DNA from 3 places in the Bacillus sp. H1a genome. Region 3 is predicted to be linked to each of the others. Evidence: riboswitches for the same ligand, from Rfam matches in the RefSeq annotation. Region 3 holds a riboswitch; each other region holds the start of a gene.
What was found. Region 3 has a riboswitch for S-adenosylmethionine ahead of U860_RS0124250 (cyclase family protein). Riboswitches for the same ligand answer to the same signal wherever they lie in the genome.

Region 1 (7,059 bases), on a different contig from region 3:
CTAAAGCTGTAATTAAAATACTGCCTTTAATGATATCTTGTGCATAATAAGGAACGTTCATCATTGTGAGTCCATTTAATATGATGCCAATTAGTATGGAGCCGAGAAATGTTCCGATGACATTTGGTTTCTTGGCACCGAACATTGCATAACCGATGTAGGCAGCTGCGACTGCATCCATTAATAATGGGGCACCAGCTGAAACTTGTCCTGTTCCAACGCGGCTACATAGAATAATGCCGCCAATAGAGGCTAGTAAACCGCTAATCATATAAGCATATACACGGTAACGATCGGTAGGAATACCCGCTAATCTAGCAGCTTCTCGATTCCCACCTGTCATATAAAAGAAACGACCGTATGTTGTTTTTTCTAAAAAAAGATGTGCAATGAAAACAACGATAAGCATGATAATGACAGGGACTGGAATCCCTAAAACGGAGCCTTGACCGATAAATAAAAAGGATGGAATAAAATGTCCTGTGGCCCCAGACATTCCTTCATAAATAGAAGATCCTTTTGAGAATGTTAAGTGTAGTCCATTCACGATATACATGATACTTAATGTAGCTAGCAAATCTGGTAGTTTAATTCGGATAACGAGTAGTGCATTTAATAATCCAACTAATAGACCACAAAGAATAGGAATAAGAAGTGTGACTAATAGTTCTTGTCGATATAAAACGAGACAGGAGGCGGCCGCAATTGTTGCTAAACTAGCGGTAGAGCCGACTGATAAATCAAATCCATCTACAATTAATGTAAAGGTAACACCGATTGCAAGTAACGTTACAATAGAAATGGAACGTAAAATATCACTAATATTGTTGTAGGTTAAAAAAGAATCGTTGACGATAGAGAAAAAAATTGTAACGCCTATAATGATAGCGATTGTGCTAAATTGATAAAAAAGATGGGTAGGTAAATATAATTTCTTAGTTTTAGTTTTATGAACGAGATTCAATGGAATAGCTCCCTTCAGATAAGTATAAAAGCTGTTCAGGAGATAGGTCATTCGGCAAGTACTCGCCTACAAATTCGCCGTTTGCTAGTATAAGAATACGATCGGCGATATGTAGCGCTTCATCTTGTTCTCCTGTGAAATAAATTACGGAATTTCCGTCTTCTGTAGTGTTGCGAATGAATTGAAAAATGTCTTGTTTCGCAGCGACGTCTACACCTTTAGTTGGCTCGTCCAAAAGAAATAGATTATGTTTGAATCCATCCCACTTTGCAATCGAGACTTTTTGTTGGTTTCCTCCGCTAAGTGAATGAATAAATGCTTTTGGATCATTTGGTGAGATGCTGAAAGTAGTAATTGCCGCAGTAGCATTATGTAATTCGGGTTGTTTTCGTCTCCAACCAGATTGGTGTAAATTTGTGTGACTTATAATATCTTCCGAAAGAAATAAGCCCTGTTTTCTTCTTTCTTCTGGTACAAGTGCGATTTTCGCTTTAATTGCATCTCGCGGTGTTTTAATCGTTATATTTTGGCCGTTTATTTTTGCACGATAAGTATGGCGAGCACCAAATAAAGTTTCAGCAAGCGTTGTTTTTCCGCTTCCAATTAATCCGTATATCACAACAGTTTCTCCTTTTCGTACTGTAAGAGAAAGGGGAGAATGGTCTTTGTGTAATTGAAGCTCTTGTACTTTTAATATTTCTTCACTCCCGAATTTTGGTGCTGTATTAATAGGAAGTAAGAGTTGTTTTCCAGTCATTGCTTCAACAATTTGTTGATCTGTAATCTTTGTAATAGCTTCAGATAGTGTAACCTTACCGTTATGTAATACAGTTACCTCATCCGCAAATTTTCGAATCTCGGATAAACGATGAGAAATCAAGATGATACCAATACCTTTTGATGTTAAATCTTTAAAGAGATTCCCAAAGGTTTCCACTTCTTTTGGCCCAAGAGAAGAAGTTGGCTCATCTAATAAAAGATAATTTGTATTGTTAGATAGGGCTCTTGCGATGAGAAGTAATTGTTTTTCATGTAATGAGCAGTTTGAAACATCTTCCGAAACATTTAAATCTACCTGGACAGCTTGCAAATATTGTTTCGCAAGTGCTACTAATTTTGATTTTGAAAATAGTACTTTATTTTGCATTGTTAAATGATCGATTAGTACATTTTCTAATACAGATAATCCAGGAATAAGTCCGTGATCCACTTCTTGTGTTACGAAAGAAATACCATGCTTTTTCGCATCTCGTGGCGAAGTAAAGGAAATAGGCTGATTATCAATTTTTATGTCCCCAGCAACTGGCTGAATTTCACCAGTTGCAATTTTTAGTAAAGTACTTTTTCCCGCGCCGTTCATTCCTAGTAAAGCGTGAACTTTTCCTTTTTGTATGTTAATAGAAACATCTTCTAGTACAGGGGTAGCGATGTGATAAGAATGTGTAATGTTTTGAAGAGAGAATGTCATCATTTTTTCTCCTTCTCTAATTTTTTCATCCAAGGGGAATATGCATCTTTCGAGTCTCCCCAACCGTTTATATGTTTTGATAATTGATCCATTGTTATATTTTCTTTTGGTAAACTATCTTTCTTTACTAAATAAGGTTCCAGTGAGTAAATATCCGGCGTTTGTTCACCAGCGATTTTTTTGTATAAGAAGCGCACTTGAACTTTACCGACTTCAGCCGGATCAGTTGCAGCCGTAGCGGTCCAAGGTGAATTTTCTTTTTGCATGAGTTGTAAATCTTCATTACTTAAGTCAATGCCGTATACTTTTATATCTGTACGATCAGCTTGTTCGAGTGCTTTGACGGCCCCTTTAGCAAACTCATCCCACGAAGCGAAAATAGCTTGTAAATCCCCTTGTTTCGGATATTTCTTTAGTAAAGCTTCTACTTGTGTTTGTGTATCAAGTGGTGTGTTATTACTAGCAGTACCAAAGCGTGCAACTTCTTTTATATTTGGATAACGTTTATAAAAAGCATCGATGATAACATTGCGACGTTCCATTGGAGCAAATCCGCCAACCCATACGACGGCGATATTCCCTTGTCCATTCAAATCTTCCGCTAACGTTTTTAATGATTTCCATGCGAGACTATAGTCATCTTGATCAATAATTGTTACGCCTGGTAAGCGTAGGTCGTTATCAAATGCTACTACAGGAATGTTCGCTTGTAATGCTTTTTCTACTCCGGGTTTTAGTGCTTCAGAGCGACCGTGATCAATTAAAATACCATCAACTTTTGAATTAATAGCAGTATCTAGATTTGCTGCCATTTTTGCTAAATCATTATCAGAATTGTAGACTTGCACACTGCCACCGAATAGCTCAACTTGTTTTTTGACACCCTCAATATATTGAGAGGAAAAAGTTCCGATGGACATTTGCATAATTAATGCGATTTTTAATGGCTTTTTTACTTGGCTTGGAATTTCTGTTTGTAAATGGTTTTCTGCTGTAGTAGTCACTTTCTTCACCGGTTGTTGCATTTGTGAAGAGACAGCATCTTGTTCATTTGTGCAAGCTGTTAATGTAAGTAAGAGAAAAATAAGTGCGATGGAACAAAATTTCTTCATAAAAAAATCCCTCCTAAACTAAGAAGAGAGGGGAGGGAGTGAAAATAAAAAACGCCTTTTCATATAGAAAAGACGTCTTATCATATTACTCTTATCTTTCAACACAATGTGTTGTAAGAATTAGCACCGTGCCCATAAATGGGTCGGTTGCCGGGCTTCGTAGGGCTCATCCCTCCACCTGCTCTTGATAAGACATCGAATATTTAACTATTTCGAATTATTCCATAACTATGTACTATTGTCAAATGTTTTTTAATAAATAAAAAAACCCTCACAACGAGGGATTTTAATGTGGTAAGAATATCAATTGATAAGCGAACAAGATTCCGAATAAATACACAAGTGGGTGAACCGAACGGAATTTACCTTTTGCCACTTTCATAAGTGGGTATGAAATAAATCCAAGTGCAATACCTGTTGAGATACTTGATGTAAGTGGCATGCTTAAGATTACTAAGAATGCTGGGAATGATTCATCAAATGCATCCCAATCAATGTGGCGAACAGAGCCCATCATAAGACTACCAACGATAATTAGTGATGGTGCAGTAATAGCTGATACACCAGAAATGGCACTTACTAATGGTCCGAAGAACGCTGCTAATGCAAATAGAACAGCTACTGTAACTGTCGTTAAACCAGTACGACCACCGGCAGCAACACCAGCAGATGATTCAATATAAGCTGTTGATGGTGTTGTTCCGAACATAGAACCGATTGTTGCTGAGAATGAGTCAGATAGAAGAGCTCGTCCTGCTTTTGGAAGCTTTCCGTCTTTCATAAATCCACCTTGTTGTGCAACGCCAAGTAATGTACCTGTTGTATCGAATAGTGTAACAAGGAAGAATGAGAAAACAACGCCGTATAATCCGTAGTTAATTACATCAGATACAGCAGTAATTGGATTTGAAACAATAATTCCTTCTGGTAATCCAGGCATTGATGTAACACCGTTTGAGAATGTTAATTGTCCTGTGAAGAAAGCGATAATACCAGTTAATAGCATTCCGATAAATAGCGCGCCATTTACATTTAAAGACATAAGGACAATTGTAATTCCAAGTCCAGCTAATGCTAGTAGTACTGGAGCAGAGTGAAGATCTCCAAGTCCAACTAAGTTTGCATCATTTTTTGTAACGATACCTGTTAAACGTAAACCGATAAAGGCGATGAAAAGACCGATACCAGCAGTAATTGCATGTCTTAAGTTTTCAGGAATTGCTTCCATTAATTTTGTACGGAAAGATGTGAATGATAACAAAATTAAAATCATACCTGCTACGAATACAGCAGAGAATGCAATTGCGAAAGTCATGCCTTCATGAGCTTTTACAACAGAATAAGAGAAGTAAGCATTTAATCCCATACCTGGTGCAATTGCGATTGGTAAGTTTGTAAAGATTGCCATAAATAATGTTCCGACAACAGCTGCAATAATTGTCGCTGTAAATGCTTGTTCAAACGGAACACCTGCATCCCCAAGGATGACAGGGTTTACGACAATGATATATGCCATTGTTAAAAAGGTAATAATACCTGCCATAATTTCAGTTTTAATAGAAGTTTTATGTTTTGAAAGGTTAAACATATAAACATCCTTTCTTTTTACGAATAATTTCCACAACAGTTATATATAATATTCGTTTTTTATCTATTTTGCAATAGTTTTACATAAAAACTTTAGAACAATTCATATTTTATGTCTTAAATTCGAATATTAATCGTGAAGATGCGTGTGAATTACAGTTTTTTAATGTGTAAGTAGTTTTTATTATTGTGCACATTATAAGGAAAAGGAGTTGAAGGAAGTTATGCCACAGCAAAAAAACTTTTTAACAATGCCAGCGCAACATCAAAACAAACAGCCTGGTATTGAATCGTTAATGAATCCTCTTCCGCAATTTGAAGATCCAAATTATAAAGGAAGCGAAAAGTTAAAAGGAAAGAATGTATTAATTACAGGGGGAGATAGTGGTATTGGGCGAGCTGTGTCCATTGCTTTTGCAAAAGAGGGAGCAAATGTTGCGATTGCTTATTTAGATGAGGATGAAGATGCAAACGAGACGAAACAACTTGTTGAAAAAGAAGGCGTGGATTGCATATTACTGCCGGGGGATTTGAGTAGTGAACAACATTGTAAAGATATTGTGGAAAAGACTGTTTCACAGCTGGGGAGTTTAAATGTTCTAGTGAATAACGTCGCACAGCAATATCCGCAGCAAGGGTTAGAGTATATTACAGCGGAACAGCTAGAAAAAACGTTCCGTATTAATATTTTTTCTTATTTTCATGTTACAAAAGCAGCACTCTCTCATTTAAAGCAAGGGGATGTAATTATAAACACGGCATCTATCGTTGCGTATGAAGGAAATGAAACGTTGATCGATTATTCTGCAACGAAAGGAGCAATTGTCGCCTTTACAAGATCACTCTCTCAGTCCCTTGTACAAAAAGGAATTCGTGTAAATGGTGTTGCGCCAGGGCCAATTTGGACGCCGCTTATTCCATCAAGTTTTGATAAGAAAAAAGTATCACAGTTCGGGAGCAATGTCCCGATGCAAAGACCTGGTCAGCCGTATGAATTAGCACCTGCATATGTATATTTAGCGTCTAGTGATTCGGCTTATGTGACGGGACAAATGATACATGTAAATGGGGGCGTTATTGTAAATGGATAGTTTTCATTTATAAGAGCAAAGTAAAGCTAATTGCGTTTATTATGATGTTAGTGCTAGGGAGGATTTAGATGAAGAAAGTCTGGTTTATTGCAATCTTATTTTTCTGCCTACCAGCTAGCGCTTTTGCTAATACAGATCATCTAATATTAGTTAACCTTACGACGAATCAGCTATCTTTTTTTGAAGATGGAAACTATACTAGGACATTTCCGATAACGACAGGAAGAGACAGTACTCCGACGCCTGAAGGTAATTTTTGTATTATAAGTAAATATAAAAATAAAGACTACCATCGTAAAAAAATAGCTGGGGGTGCACCGAATAATCCTCTCGGTACGAGGTGGCTAGGTTTGGATAAAAAGGAATATGCGATTCATGGAACAAATCGGGAATGGACGATTGGAAGCCGGGAGTCGAATGGGTGTATTCGCATGCATGATCGGGACATACAATGGTTATATGATCGGGTACAATTACAGACAAAAGTAATTATTTCTCGTTTTTATACGAGTCCTGAATATGAAGCATATAAGCTTGGTTATCGTGTTGTGAGCTGGAATGGCCGTAAAGTAGAAGAGGAACAAATCGGGAATCTTACGTTAGTTGATCGTTTAAATATATATTGGCAAGAGCCAAATGGACAGCTTTCGAAAGTAAAAACAGTATTGCCAAATGAAAGATATGTAGTATATTCGAAACGGAAAAATGTAGTATATTATATAGGGAATAATTTGTATATAATAGATGAAACTGGAGAGAAAATTCGTTATGAACAATTACCGTATTCGATTTTGAGTAACATCTATAAAAGAAAATATAATGTCCCGTAATAGCTAC
Region 2 (7,059 bases), on a different contig from region 3:
TAGAAGAGATCTTCACATCCCGTGAAGATCTCTTTTTTGAGAAATTCTCTATAATAGAGGTAACTAGTTAATTTGAAGTAGGAAATACTCACTATATATTACCATTTATTCTTTAGAACTAGCTAAACCCTATTAATAGCAGGATAAACATGTAAATAGAAACAAAACAAAGAGAAAAATTGACTTATTAGTCATATTTTTTAGTATTTATTTTTAGGATTTCCTGTATAATACAATTTGAAAGAAAATCTATGGTTAGACAAGAGAACACTCCTTTCGGTTTTGCTCACTGAAAGGGGTGTTTTTTATTTTTTAGCACATACACCTTGTAACAAATTATGGTAAATGTTAGTATTTTATTCGGAGTATTCGGAAAAATACGAATCAGTACTGATTAATATATAGTACTAAATAATAATAGTTATATGGATAGTAATTGTAGAAATTCAATTTTTAACAACTGTAAGACGATATGAAAATGATAAAAAGGAAGTGTTATCGTATGAAGATGTTAATTTTAGTTGCATTATCATTGCTTGTTATTGGGGGAATTGGAGTTGGGGTGATGACTGTTTTTGGAGGAGGTTTCAATAAAGTTGAAATTCATAAAAAAGAAATGGTAGCCGGTGGGAAAATCGATGAAATTGAAATGAAAACGTCTGCTGCTGATGTTGAAGTTGTGACAGTCGATTCAAAAGAAATTGAAGTGTTACTAGATGGGAATATGAGCAAAGGATTAGTAGATAAATATAAATTTATGGTAAAGGAAGAAAATAATCACTTAAATGTGGAGTTTACTAAAGATGGGAATTCAGTTGGTTGGAACGTTGGCACTACTGCAGATGTAAAATTACAAATTAAAGTGCCAAGTAAATTGTATGAAAATATGAAAATAAAAACATCATCAGGGGACGTTCTAGCAAAGGATATGGAAATAAAGACAGCAGAAATAAAAACATCATCGGGGGATATATCGTTATTACAGTCTACAATAAATGAGAAATTAACAGCTAAAACATCTAGTGGAGCAATTGAGACTAATAAAAGTGAAGTTGTAGCAGCAAATTTAACTACGAGTAGCGGTGAAATTAAAGCAGATGGTCTACGCTCTAAAGAAGTGGCGTTTACGACGTCATCAGGTAATATTGAATATAATGATAAAAGTTTGCAAGGTGAGGTAGAATGTAACACCTCAAGCGGTGATGTTCAGATGAAATTTGATACACTTCCTGAATCTTTGAAGATTAATTTTGAGGGAGGTTCTGGTAAACCTTATTTGAATGTACCTGGTCTATTGTATGAAGAGAAAACAAAGCATAAATTAATTGGAGTAAAAGGTTCAGGAGAACATAAAGTGCAAGTAAAAACAAGTTCGGGAGATTTTAAGTTACAATAGTTTGAGAATAAAAATAAAAATCATGTCTTTCTCTTTAATTGATGAGGAAGACATGATTTTTTGAATTTTAGTTAGCTAAAAATTCTTCTGTACTCATTACATTTGCATACACTCCATTTAAACTCGCCAAAATTGTATTGTGAATATAAACAGCCGGTATAGTAGCGTTCTTAAATGAAAGATCCTTTGTAGCGCAAGCATCATGTATAACGGTACAATGAAAGCCAAAATCAAAAGCCGCCCTTACTGTAGCATCAATACACATATGAGTCATCATCCCACATATTACGATGTGCTCAATATCTAAACGTTGTAATTGCTCTAAAAGATCAGTTTCTCGGAAGCTATTTGGATAATGTTTGAGTATAACGGTTTCTTCTCTAAGTGGACGGACATTTTCATGAATATGGACACCTTCTGTATTTGGTAGGAAAAAAGTAGCATCATCTTTTATAGCTACATGTTGGATATGAAAAATAGGTTCGTTTCTTATTCTAAAATGTTGTAGTAGTTGAATAGCATATTCACTTGCTTCTACTGGATTACGTAATTCCATCTTTCCACTTGGAAAATAATCATTTTGAATATCGACGAGCAAAAGAGCTGTTTTCATATATTTATCTTCCTCCGATTTCATATTCAAATTATTTTATTCAATGAATAGAGAGGATTTCCCTTTCTAAAAGTATGAGTGATAAGAATTTTACATAACTATAAAAATCGCTATCGTATTATGATTTCTGATTTGAAAATTTAAATAGAGAAATAATTAATATTTTTCTAAAAAATGTATTGACTCTCATTATTCTGAGTTCTATAATGAGAATTAATTAAATGACAATTAAATCGATACACTCTTATCCAGAGAGGTGGAGGGACTGGCCCTACGATACCTCAGCAACGGGTTTTTTAATACCGTGCTAATTCCAGCAAGCCTAAAACAGGCTTGAAAGATGAGAAGATGTGAACGAGTACATATTAGTGCTCTCCTTCTTATCTTTTATTACTGATAAGAAGGAGAGCACTTTTTATTTTACCTCGAAAGCTCTACTTCAAGTTTTTACAGCATATAGGAGGGAAGAAAATGATTTCTTTTAACAATGTAAGTAAAGTATATGAATCAGGCGGACAATCAGTTCATGCCGTGGAGGATGTAACATTGTCAGTTGAAAAGGGTGAAATTTTTGGCATTATCGGATTTAGTGGTGCTGGAAAGAGTACGTTGTTACGTCTAGTAAATATGTTAGAAAGACCAACTGCAGGAACGATTTCAATAGATGATAAAGATATTACATCATTATCGACGAAAGAGTTACGGAAACTAAGACAAAGGATTGGAATGATTTTTCAAAGCTTTAATCTATTTAATTCAAGAACAGTATTTGGGAACATTGCTTATCCATTAAAGTTAGCAAAATTGCCAAAGAATGAGATAAAAGAAAGAGTGAATGAACTACTAAAATTAGTTGGTTTAGAAGATAAAGCAAACTATTATCCAGAACAGCTATCAGGCGGTCAAAAGCAACGCGTTGGGATTGCAAGGGCGCTTGCCACATCACCGGATATTCTCATATGTGATGAGGCAACATCAGCTTTAGATCCGGAAACAACGACAGAAATTTTAAATTTATTAAAGAAAGTAAATCGAGAATACAATTTAACGATTCTACTTATTACACATGAAATGCACGTTGTGAAAGAAATTTGTCACCGCGTAGCCGTTATGGAAAAAGGAAAAGTAATTGAAGAAGGAAAACTGTTTGACGTTTTCACACAACCAAAAACAAAAACGACTCAGAATTTTGTACGCTCTGTTATTAATGATCACTTACCAGAAAGTGTTCTAGCGAAAATTCAAAATGGAGGTCAGATTTATCGCCTGACTTTTACTGGGGAAGAGACAGGGCAGCCTGTACTATCATATATTGCGAAAAACTATAATGTCGATGTAAATGTTCTTTACGGAAATATTATTGAACTCCAAAATGTTTTATTTGGAAATCTTCTTGTAGAACTACAAGGTGAACAAAGAGAGATTCAAAAAGCACTACAACATCTAAGACTGCAAGTGCAGCTGAAGGAGGTAGAAGCTCATGCGAGTTGATTGGAGTATATTTTGGCCTCGCATTTTAGATGCGACGGGGGATACCCTCCTAATGGTAATTGTTACCCTTATATTTGCTACAATTCTAGGTATACCTCTAGGTTTACTATTATATGTGACGCGGAAAGGGAATTTTTTAGAAAATAAGTGGGTCTTTTCTATTCTTAATATCATTATTAATACAATTCGTCCGATTCCGTTCATTATCTTTTTAGTAGCCTTAAGTCCAATAACAAGAGGTGTTATTGGAACTACAATCGGAACGGCAGCAGCAATCTTTCCAATGACGTTAGTTGCTTCAATTGGTATTGCTAGAATGGTTGAAACAAACCTTGTCTCTGTTCCGAAAGGAGTAATTGAAGCTGCACAAGCAATGGGTGCTTCACCACTTAGAATTGTTTTTGAAATTCTCGTGCCAGAAGCGTTAGCGCCATTGATCTTGGGAGTTACGTTTATGACAGTCGGTTTAATTGAATTTTCTGCAGTCGCAGGACTTGTCGGTGGTGGAGGCCTTGGCGACTTAGCAATGACATATGGCTATCAACGCTTTGATACATCAGTTATGTTCGTAACGGTCGTTTTACTTATTATTCTTGTACAGTTAGCTCAAAATTTAGGAAACTACTTTGCGAAAGTCTTTTTACGCAGATCATAAAAGGAAGAGGGGAAAATAAAATGAAGAAAATTTTAGCATTTGCATTATCAGCAATCGTAGGAATTTCAGCATTAAGCGGTTGCTCAGGTGGAGACACAGGTGCAGGAGCGAAAGAGAAAGTAGTTCGCGTCGGTGTAACTGGAACAGATGGAGACGCTTGGGAAATCTTAAAGAAAAAAGCTGAAAAAGAAGGCATTAAAATTAAACTGGTTGAGTTCTCTGATTACACAACGCCAAATAAGGCGTTAGCTGATGGAGATATTGAACTAAACTCATTCCAGCATATTGCTTTCTTAGAACAATTTAAAAAGGAGCATAAGTTAGACATTACAGCTGTTGGTACAACACAAATTGCACCGATGGGCTTATACTCTGAAAAATATAAGAAAGCAAATGAAATCCCAGATGGTTCAGAAATTGCTATTCCAAATGATCCAACGAACCAAGCACGCGCATTAAAACTTCTTGATGCAGCTGGATTATTAAAGCTTAAGAAAGATTTCGGTCTATTTGGAGATCCAAGTGGTATCGCTGAAAATCCGAAGAAGTTAAAAATTACACCGGTTATCGCACAGCAAACACCTCGTGTATTAAAAGACGTAGCAGCTTCAGTTATTAATAACGGTGTTGCTGGTCAAGCTGGATTAGATCCAGCGAAGGATCCTATTTTCCTAGAAGATCCAAAGAATGAAAATGCGAAACCATATATTAATATTTTCGCAGCTCGTACGAAAGACAAAGATGATCCAACACTGAAAAAAGTAATCGAATTGTACCATTCAAAAGAAGTAACAGATGCAATTAAGAAAGAAACAAATGATGGTTCAATTTCAGTAGATCTTTCACTTGATGAGCTTGCAAAAATCGTAAAATAATTATTGAGTTTAACGGGCTAACAGAAGGAACCCCTCCGCTGTTAGTTCGTTCAACATATAATCTACTTAACAAACAAAACCCTAATTCTGTACCTTCCAATTTTGTATAACGTAGAATCCAATGTTTGTTAAGTAGAGTGATAGACCAGGAATTTTCTTGGTCTTTTTTTATTGTTGAAAGCAACTAGCGAATAGTAAGGTAATCCAAATTATAATTGGGTAAGAAAGTAAACTGAAAATGAGTGTAATTGCTAAATTCCTTTTGTGGATTAAGCATTTTTCTGATGAAAAGAAGAAAATAGAAAACAGGACAATGGAAGCTGCTGATATTACGCCTGGATTATAAGAATGATAAATGAAATACAAGATAACATGTTGAACGGCGTTAAAGAAGATACAGCCCTGTATAAAAATAATCCAGTAAATAGAAGATATGATGCTTAATTGATATAGAATGACTATGAGTAAGACCAATGTTGTTAATATGGAAATCGCAATGAAAAATTGTTTGTTAGTTATAAAGTGGATCGAAAATTGATTAGCAAGGTATTGTGGCATTTGAAAAGCCTCTTCAAGGTTATGAATGAAAAATAAAAAGGGGATTAGCCAGATTGTATTAGTGGCGAAATATCTTGTTGAAGATGTTTTTATCAACTTACATCAGCTCCAATAAAGGTATAGAAAGCCTATAAAAAATAGGCCTTCTATACGGATAGGGTTATTCAATGATGATACTTTTTAAATTACCTTCAGGATGTGGTTGTTCTTCCGTATAAGAAGAGAGCTCCTCCTGTAAAATGTTTAGTGTTTGCTTAGCTGATTGCTGAATCGGATTTGGTAGCTCTTCTAATATACGCATACCAACTTTTAGTTTTGTACGAATTATTCTCCGTAAAAGTTCATCATGCATGTACTACACCTCCAAACCGAATGTTTAGTACATCATCTTCAAACTTAGCTCCTTGAATAGAAAGGTGCGTTAATGTTTTTGGTAATGTGATATTTCGCTTCACAGAACCGGCTCGAATAATAAGTTCATCACCTTTTTGATTTAATGAAAGTTCACTTTTGTTTGAGAAGGGAATGGACAGAACGAAAATATATTCATCACCATCTTTTTTTACATATTGCGTGCGACCGTTGAATTTCACTTCAGTAGGACAAGGATCAGTTTTAAATAAAGCATCTCCGACACGTTCTAACATAGACAGCCCAACAACTTCTTGCTCAAACATCGGAGCTTCATAAATAGGAAGTGGTTGAAAGCTATTTTGAATTAATGTTTTATATTTCTTTTGTGTATCTTTCCATGCCTGAAAATAAGGATCGGTGACAGTGTTGGGGATGACGCGGTTAATCATAATGGCATCTACGTTATAATCGTATAAATTTAAATACGTAAAACTGCGCTGAGCTTCTTTAATAACCATTTTTTCAGGATTTACAACAACGCGAATACTTGTTACTTCTCGGTTTGATAAAATATCTCTCATTTCTCCAAGTTGTTCAAGCGTATTCGTTAATTCGTCCATAATATCATCTGTTGGGAGAGGGACGCCGAGGAGTGGTTGTGCTACAGGACGAACAACTTTTAAAACCTTTCTTTTAATAGGAAATAGTTTTTCCATCCACCAGCCGAGCATATCTGGAAAACTAAGCATTGCTAAAGTTTCTCCTGTTGGTGCGCAATCAATAATGATGACGTCATATGTGTTTTTTTTATAGTAATCGAGTACTCGAAGTAAGCTAATTAAATCTTCCATACCAGGAAACATTGTTAATTCTTCTGTTGTAATATCATCAGCTGCTTTGGAAGTGAAGAGTAGTGTAATGTATTTCTGTAATTTGCCCCAACCTTTTTCCATTTCATAAATAGTATTAATTTCTTGTGCCCATAAATTTTCTCGAATTTCTAATGGTTCAGAAGATAGTTTTATACCAAGTGAATCTCCTAAACTATGAGCAGGATCTGTGCTCATTACTAATGTTCTTAATCCTTGTTTTGCACTTTGAAGTGCTGTTGCTGCTG
Region 3 (7,059 bases):
AGGAGTTTTTATATGAACAAATTCAAAAGCTTGGTTTATGAAGAAAGAGAAGCTTTAAAAGTATTTTTATTATTATTCTATATTATATTCTTTTTATATGACGTTATCTATTATTTTGTTTATCCTGCTATGGATATTAATGAGGCAACGATAGGTTGGCCAGAAGGTGGTATGGGGATAGGTGTATATATATTAGTAATATCTTTATTTCCTATTTCAATATATCTTCAAAAACAAGGGTATGTTTATTTTGTAAAATATTTATTTTTAATTGGGTACATGCTTACTGATCTTATTAATAACCTAATGATTTATCTACACAGTGATCGTGTTTTTGAAAACGGAAATATGGTTGAAATACTGTTAATTTTATTTGCACCGATTTTTGTGAATAGAAAATATTTTTATTTAGTTTCCTTTAGTGTAATTGGAAAATATGTATTTTTTACGTTGGTATTACAAGATATAAAAGTTGTGATTCCGCTTGTTTTATGTGTATTCTTTTTTATTATTTCACATTCTTTGTTAAAACGATTTCAGTCTTATGTAAGAACAGTTGTTGAGATGATGAACATTATGAAAGAGACCGAAAATTTAGCTGTAATTGGGACTATGTCTACAACAATTGCTCATGAAATTCGAAATCCATTAACAGCTCTAAAAGGATTTACACAAATCCAAAAAGAAAGAAACCCTGCTGATGTGATGAGCTATGAGATTATGCTACAAGAAATTGAGAGGATTAACGGGTTTGTTAGTGAATTGATGTTATTGGGAAAGCCGAAACCGATTAATTATGAATGGTGTAATATACGAGAAATCCTTTTATATGTTGTACAGTTAATGGAAAGTTATGCGTCTCAATATAAGGTGAAATTCCACTTGCAAGTAGATGGAAATTTACCCGCTATAAATGGCGATGATAAGCAATTAAAACAAGTGTTGTTAAACATTATCAAGAATGGAATAGAATCGATGCCAGAAGGTGGAGACATTCATATTCGTGCATTCAAAAAAGCTGGAGATAATTTGTGTATTTCTGTCGAAGATCAAGGTTTTGGTATAGAGAATGAGAAGATAGAGAAAATCGGAAAGGCATTTTATACAACAAAGGAGAATGGTACAGGTCTTGGGTTAATGATTACATATAAAATTATTGAAGAACATCAAGGGAGTATCGTAATTCAAAGTAGTATGGGCGTAGGAACGAAAGTGAAAATTTATTTACCAACAGCGTAGTGCATTAGAAGAAAAAATTTTTCAGAAAAGTGCTCTTGTTGTGTAAATATAAACATTTTATAAAATGTTTCAAGAAGGGTTTTTTTTATAAAACACTTCGTTTATAATGGAGGAAAATATCGACATGAAGCTTTGAGCTCGTGTAACGGTTCGGTAGTGTTATGAAAAGAAAAGAAGGGGTGCACGCGCATCCTTTTTTCTATGCAGATATGATGAAAGGGGTGGTATGATGGAATTAACATTAAATTCGGCTGTATGTTTACACACGATTCAATTTCGAAAAGAGCAAAAGAATTATATTGTAAAAGATACGATTACAGGAGAAAAATATGAAATGCCGCCACTTTGGATTGATGCACTAGCAATGATGCGTGACGGTTTTTTATTGGGAGAAATTGAGGAGAAATTAAAAGAAGAGTATCCGGCAGAAGAAGTAGACATGTTAGCATTCACGAGGCAAATGTTAGAGCTAGAACTTGTCGGAATGGTAGATGGAGAAGAGATAGCTTGTACAAAGAAGAAAGATAAAGATTATTTAGCTTGGGTACGCCCACGGGTGGAACAATTCTTTCTTAACTTAAATAAAAAATATAGAAGCAAAGGTCAAAAGTGATCTTTGCTTTTTTTGTTGTCCTCAAGTAGTTCTTATTTTAAAAAATAACGGCGAATGCTCTGGCAAAAGCACCATCACTATTTTTAATTTTTAAAGGTGCTGCTGAGAAAAAGAAGCGCTTCGTTTTAATGGAATCTAGATTTGTTAAGTTTTCAATTAAATAAATGTTATTCCCTAGTAATATGTGATGAATAGGTGATGTTTCTGTAGTTACTTCATCAGGAGAAATAAAATCTAAACCGACAGATTTTATTTTTAATTTAACTAGTTCTTCAGCTAATTCTTCGGAAAGATAAAATGCTTCTTTCGCATAAGATTCCGTGTTCCATTTATTAGATAGATTAGAATGGAAAATAACAATATCTCCTTCCTTTATGTCGGTGGTATTTAGTACTTCCTTAGGCAACTTTCGTTCTTGAACATGAGTTACATCGATAAGAACAGCTTCGCCTACAAATTGATCAAGGGGTAATCGATCAATTGTTGTTGCACCAGAAATAAAATGCGCAGGAGCATCGCAATGAGTGCCGACATGAACGACAGAATGAAAATCTGTAACTTGATATCCTGTCTCTTCAACACTTGTAATTGCTTCTAGTTGGATTTTAGGTGTTCCAGGAAATTGAGACATATTGTTTTCAAACGTTTGTGATAGGTCAATTACTTTCATCCTAAATACCTCCAATATATGTTTTTAAAATAATAAAAAGCTCATCTTCCATAATCAAGAAAGATGAGCTTTACATACAGTAGTTAAGTTTTATCTTCCAAAATGCAAAGCATTTTGCAGGAATTAGCACCTATTCAGTTTTTATAAACTGAGGTTGCTGGGCTTCAAAGGGCCGGTCCCTCTGCCTCTCTTGATAAAGGTATATTCAGTTTTAAGGTTCGGAATTTTTTGTTTATTTAATTGTAATTCATTTCCTTTTTTAGTGCAATACAAAATAGGTATTCACCCAAATAAAGTATCTCGCATATTGTAGCTTATGTAAGTAGAATGCTGCGAAGGGGTGGGTGCAGTGACAGGGAATGTATTGAACTATTTTGCTGGTGGAAATACAGCTAGAGGATTTTATAGCTTGTATGAAGAGAGTTTAAAAGGGCTAGATAGGTTGTTTATTTTAAAAGGCGGTCCAGGAACAGGGAAGTCTTCTTTAATAAAAGCAATTGGGCGTGAATGGGCTGAAAAAGGATATAATATTGAATTTTTACATTGTTCTTCTGACAATAAGTCAGTTGACGGTGTAATTATTCCGAAGTTAAATGTAGGAATTGTCGATGGGACATCGCCACACGTTATTGAGCCGAAAATGCCTGGAGTTGTAGAAGAGTATATAAATTTAGGGGTTGCTTGGGACTCAAATAAATTAAGAAAGCAGAAATTAGAGATTGAACGATTCGTTTCAGAAGCAAGTAAAGCCTTTCAAACAGCTTATGGATGTTTTAAAGAAGCGTTAGTTATACATGATGAGTGGGAGAAAATATATATTAATAACATTGATTTTAATAAAGCAAACGAATTAACAGATCAACTTATACAGAAACTATTTGCAGATAAAAGTGGAGATAAATCAATTGTGAAACACCGTTTTTTAGGGGCTGCTACACCGAAGGGAGCGGTTGATTTCGTTCCTAATTTAACAGAAGGACTGCCGCATCGCTATTTTATAAAAGGTCGCCCAGGTTCCGGGAAATCAACGATGCTTAAAAAATTAGCCAAGGCAGCAGAAGAAAAAGGTTTTGAAGTAGAAGTGTATCATTGTGGATTTGATCCAAATAGTCTCGATATGATTATTGTAAGGGAACTAGGATTTGCAATTTTTGATAGCACAGCACCGCATGAATATTTTCCAAGTCGTGAAGGTGATGAAATTATTGATATGTATGATCTCATTGTTACACCAGGGACAGATGAGAAGTATGCTACGGAAATTCGCGACGTTTCAATTCAGTATAAAACAAAAATGAATGAGGCGATGTCTTTCTTAGCGAAGGCAAAATCAGTTCGTGATAAATTAGAACGAATTTATATTGCTGCTATGGATTTTTCAAAAGTCGATGCATATAAAGAAGAAATTCAAAAAGAGATTGAACGAATTGCAATTGCTGTAATTGAAAAGAAAAAATAAGTGTTTTGTTGGGCTGTCGGGAATTTTCTGACAGCTATTTTAGTATGTAGTAAAATTAGAAGTACATTTGTCGAATTTCCAGGGAAATGATCAAAAAATAGGGAGGGTATGAAATGAAAGGGAAAATTGAATTAGAATTAGAAAGAATTGAAAAAGAGAATGATGTGAAAATTTTATTTGCTGTAGAATCAGGGAGCAGGGCGTGGGGATTTCCGTCGAAAGATAGTGATTATGATGTTAGGTTTGTCTATATACGTCCTGTAGAGTGGTATTTATCAATTCATGATAAACGTGATGTAATTGAATATCCAATTAGCGATGATTTAGACATAAGTGGTTGGGATATTAAAAAGGCATTGCAACTATTTGCAAAGTCAAATCCAGCGTTACTTGAATGGGTTCGATCACCGATTTTTTATTCGAAAAACTCTAATCTTCCGGAACAACTTCAGCAAATGAGTGAAAAGGATTTTGATCCGAAATCAACAATATATCATTACTTACATATGGCTTCAAAAAACTATCGTGAATTTTTACAAGGTGAAAATGTAAAGTTGAAAAAGTACTTTTACGTATTACGTCCTATTTTAGCCTGTAAATGGTTAGAAGAGAAAGGGACATTGCCCCCTGTAGAATTTGACCGGTTAATTACGGAACTATCAGTAGAGCCTATTGTATTGAATGAAATTGAAAAGTTGCTAATAAAGAAAAAAGCGGGTACTGAATTGGATATTGGTCTAAAAATTAATGTGTTAAATCAATTTTTAGAAGAGCAAATTGATTATTATCAGCAATACGTGAAAGGGATTGAAAAGGGGCTAGGCATCGATATTGAAAGCTTAAATACATTATTTCGAAATATGTTGTTTGAAGTATACAAAAAAGAGCACAAGTAAGTTTATGCTCTTTTTTTGTTTGTAGGAATAAAGAAAACAGAGATGGCTGCGATAAGACCTGCAAATGAAAATAAGTAAAAATTCCATGCCAGGTCATATTGCATTGTCATAATAATACCAACAAGAACTGGACCGGCGATTGCGCCAATTCGTCCAAGGCCAAGTCCCCAGCCTAAAGAGGTGGCTCGGATATGCGATGGGAAGTATTGTGTTACATACGCATTTAATATTTGAGTAATACCGACTGATCCAATTCCAGCAAGACCAATTAAAAGATAAATGATTGTAATGGATGGTTTAATTGTTAATAGTCCGATACATATGGCCGCCATAAGATAGGAGATGCTGATAACAATTTTGGCTCCTATACGATCCGCGATTGCCCCGGCAAATAATGCACCGATAGCTGCAGTAATGTTTAGCATAAGTAGAAATGATAAACTAGATCCAAGTGGATATCCTGCTTGGCGCATCATCTGTGGTAGCCAAGTGTTTAAACCGTATATTAAAAACATTCCCATTATATAAGTGGTCCAGAAAAGTAGAGTTGCTTTCATGTATTCTTTTGAGAATAATGTAAGGAATCCGTTTTTCTTTTGTATACTAGATGATGTTTGAGGAATTTCTTTTCTTACATGTAATTCAATTTGAAAACGATCACGAATTTGTTTCGCTTCTTCTTGCCGATTACGTGACAGCAAAAATTGAATGGACTCAGGTAAATAACGAACAATGAAAGGAATGAGAAGTAGCGGAATCATTCCGATTCCAAACATAATTCTCCATCCGAAATCTTCTAACATAAACATGGACAAAATGGCGCCTAGTACGATACCTAAAGGATAGCCGGTAAACATAAGTGCATAAATAAAAGATTGTCGCTTTTGGGGTGAATACTCAACAGTAAGTGCCGAAGCTGTTGGGATAACACCACCTAATCCAATTCCTCCGATAAATCGAGATAGCCCGAATAATTCCGGAGAAGGAGCAATTGCAGCTAAGCCCATTGTAATAGAAAAAAGGGCTAGGCAGCATATGAGTGTCCATTTTCGTCCAATTAGATCTGTAATGGTTCCAACTAGAATAGCACCAATAAACATCCCAAATAAAGCATAGCTGGCAATTGTTCCAGCGTGAGCTGGTGATAGGGCCCAACTATTGTCCTCTAGGAGCTTTGGTAGAACGGCACCGTAAATACCTAAATCATATCCGTCAGCTAGAATGGCTAGCCAACAAATAAAAACAACAAGTTTTGTAATAGAGCTTGAAAAGGTAGTTTTTGTAGATTCTAGATGAGGTGGAGCAGAAGGTTGCATAGTATTCACCTCTTTTTTGTAAATTAATATATTATTTTGTTGAATGCTAACATTTTCCTTCTTTTGTCGGAATTTATCTGAAAAATCTTCATAAAAATAAAGAAGTTCAACGGGATTTCCGTTGAACTTCTTTATTTTTTTACTCGTTATCAACTCGTTTCAATGGCTGATCTGCTGGGCCTTCGATAACGTCCCCATCAATTGAAAAGCGAGATCCGTGGCAAGGACAATCCCAAGTGCAATCACCGTTATTCCATTCAACTTCACAGCCGAGGTGCGTACAAGTTGTATCGACAATATGTAATTCTCCTTCTTTGTCTTTATAGGCACCTGCGCGTTTACCGTTGACACGTACAACAGATCCTTCGCCAACTTCAAGATCTTCTGGTTTACGTAAAGCAATTTCAATTTTCCCTTCAATTAAATGTTTAGCAACATCGATGTTTTGTGTAAGGAATGATTTTATGTCCGGATTCGAGTGGAAGCGTGATGGTACAAAAAGTTCTTTATAGGGATTGTGAATTTTTGTAATTGAATCTTTTAGTAAATGAGCTGCTGCAGTTCCAGTAGTCATACCCCATTTACGATATCCTGTTGCAACAAATATATTTGGATTACTTTCATTAATATGTCCGATATAAGGGAGTTTATCTAAAGTAATTAAGTCTTGTGCAGACCATCTATAAGGAACTTCATCTACTCCAAAAGTAGCTTCAGCAAAGGAATATAGTGCTTCATAATGAAGCATCGTATTAATCCCTTGCCCTGTTTTATGGCTTTCTCCACCGATTAAAATTAGTTGTTCACCATTGTCTGTTATATAGCGTAAGGAGCGTTTTGGATCATCAATACTTAAATACATGCCT

Region 1: linked by a shared signal. The riboswitch ahead of U860_RS0122170 (sugar ABC transporter substrate-binding protein) and the one ahead of U860_RS0124250 (cyclase family protein) in region 3 are both predicted to bind S-adenosylmethionine.
Region 2: linked by a shared signal. The riboswitch ahead of U860_RS0121905 (methionine ABC transporter ATP-binding protein) and the one ahead of U860_RS0124250 (cyclase family protein) in region 3 are both predicted to bind S-adenosylmethionine.

The regions. Positions count from the first base shown of each region.
Region 1 covers NZ_AYMH01000047.1:23,544-30,602, forward strand. The annotation lists gene U860_RS0122160 (ABC transporter permease) at 1-964, opposite strand, end outside; gene U860_RS0122165 (sugar ABC transporter ATP-binding protein) at 948-2,435, opposite strand; gene U860_RS0122170 (sugar ABC transporter substrate-binding protein) at 2,432-3,544, opposite strand; SAM riboswitch class I at 3,633-3,738, opposite strand; gene U860_RS0122175 (NCS2 family permease) at 3,831-5,132, opposite strand; gene U860_RS0122180 (SDR family oxidoreductase) at 5,356-6,222, shown strand; gene U860_RS0122185 (L,D-transpeptidase) at 6,291-7,052, shown strand.
Region 2 covers NZ_AYMH01000046.1:24,734-31,792, forward strand. The annotation lists gene U860_RS0121895 (DUF4097 family beta strand repeat-containing protein) at 503-1,396, shown strand; gene U860_RS0121900 (cysteine hydrolase family protein) at 1,464-2,009, opposite strand; SAM riboswitch class I at 2,251-2,356, shown strand; gene U860_RS0121905 (methionine ABC transporter ATP-binding protein) at 2,481-3,500, shown strand; gene U860_RS0121910 (methionine ABC transporter permease) at 3,490-4,155, shown strand; gene U860_RS0121915 (MetQ/NlpA family ABC transporter substrate-binding protein) at 4,176-5,030, shown strand; gene U860_RS33930 (HXXEE domain-containing protein) at 5,199-5,684, opposite strand; gene U860_RS0121925 (DUF3926 domain-containing protein) at 5,749-5,940, opposite strand; gene U860_RS0121930 (ArsA family ATPase) at 5,933-7,059, opposite strand, start outside.
Region 3 covers NZ_AYMH01000055.1:44,244-51,302, reverse strand. The annotation lists gene U860_RS0124260 (ATP-binding protein) at 13-1,239, shown strand; gene U860_RS0124255 (hypothetical protein) at 1,469-1,852, shown strand; gene U860_RS0124250 (cyclase family protein) at 1,890-2,522, opposite strand; SAM riboswitch class I at 2,610-2,722, opposite strand; gene U860_RS0124245 (PRK06851 family protein) at 2,872-3,981, shown strand; gene U860_RS0124240 (nucleotidyltransferase domain-containing protein) at 4,095-4,877, shown strand; gene U860_RS0124235 (aromatic acid/H+ symport family MFS transporter) at 4,880-6,193, opposite strand; gene U860_RS0124230 (FAD-dependent oxidoreductase) at 6,333-7,059, opposite strand, start outside.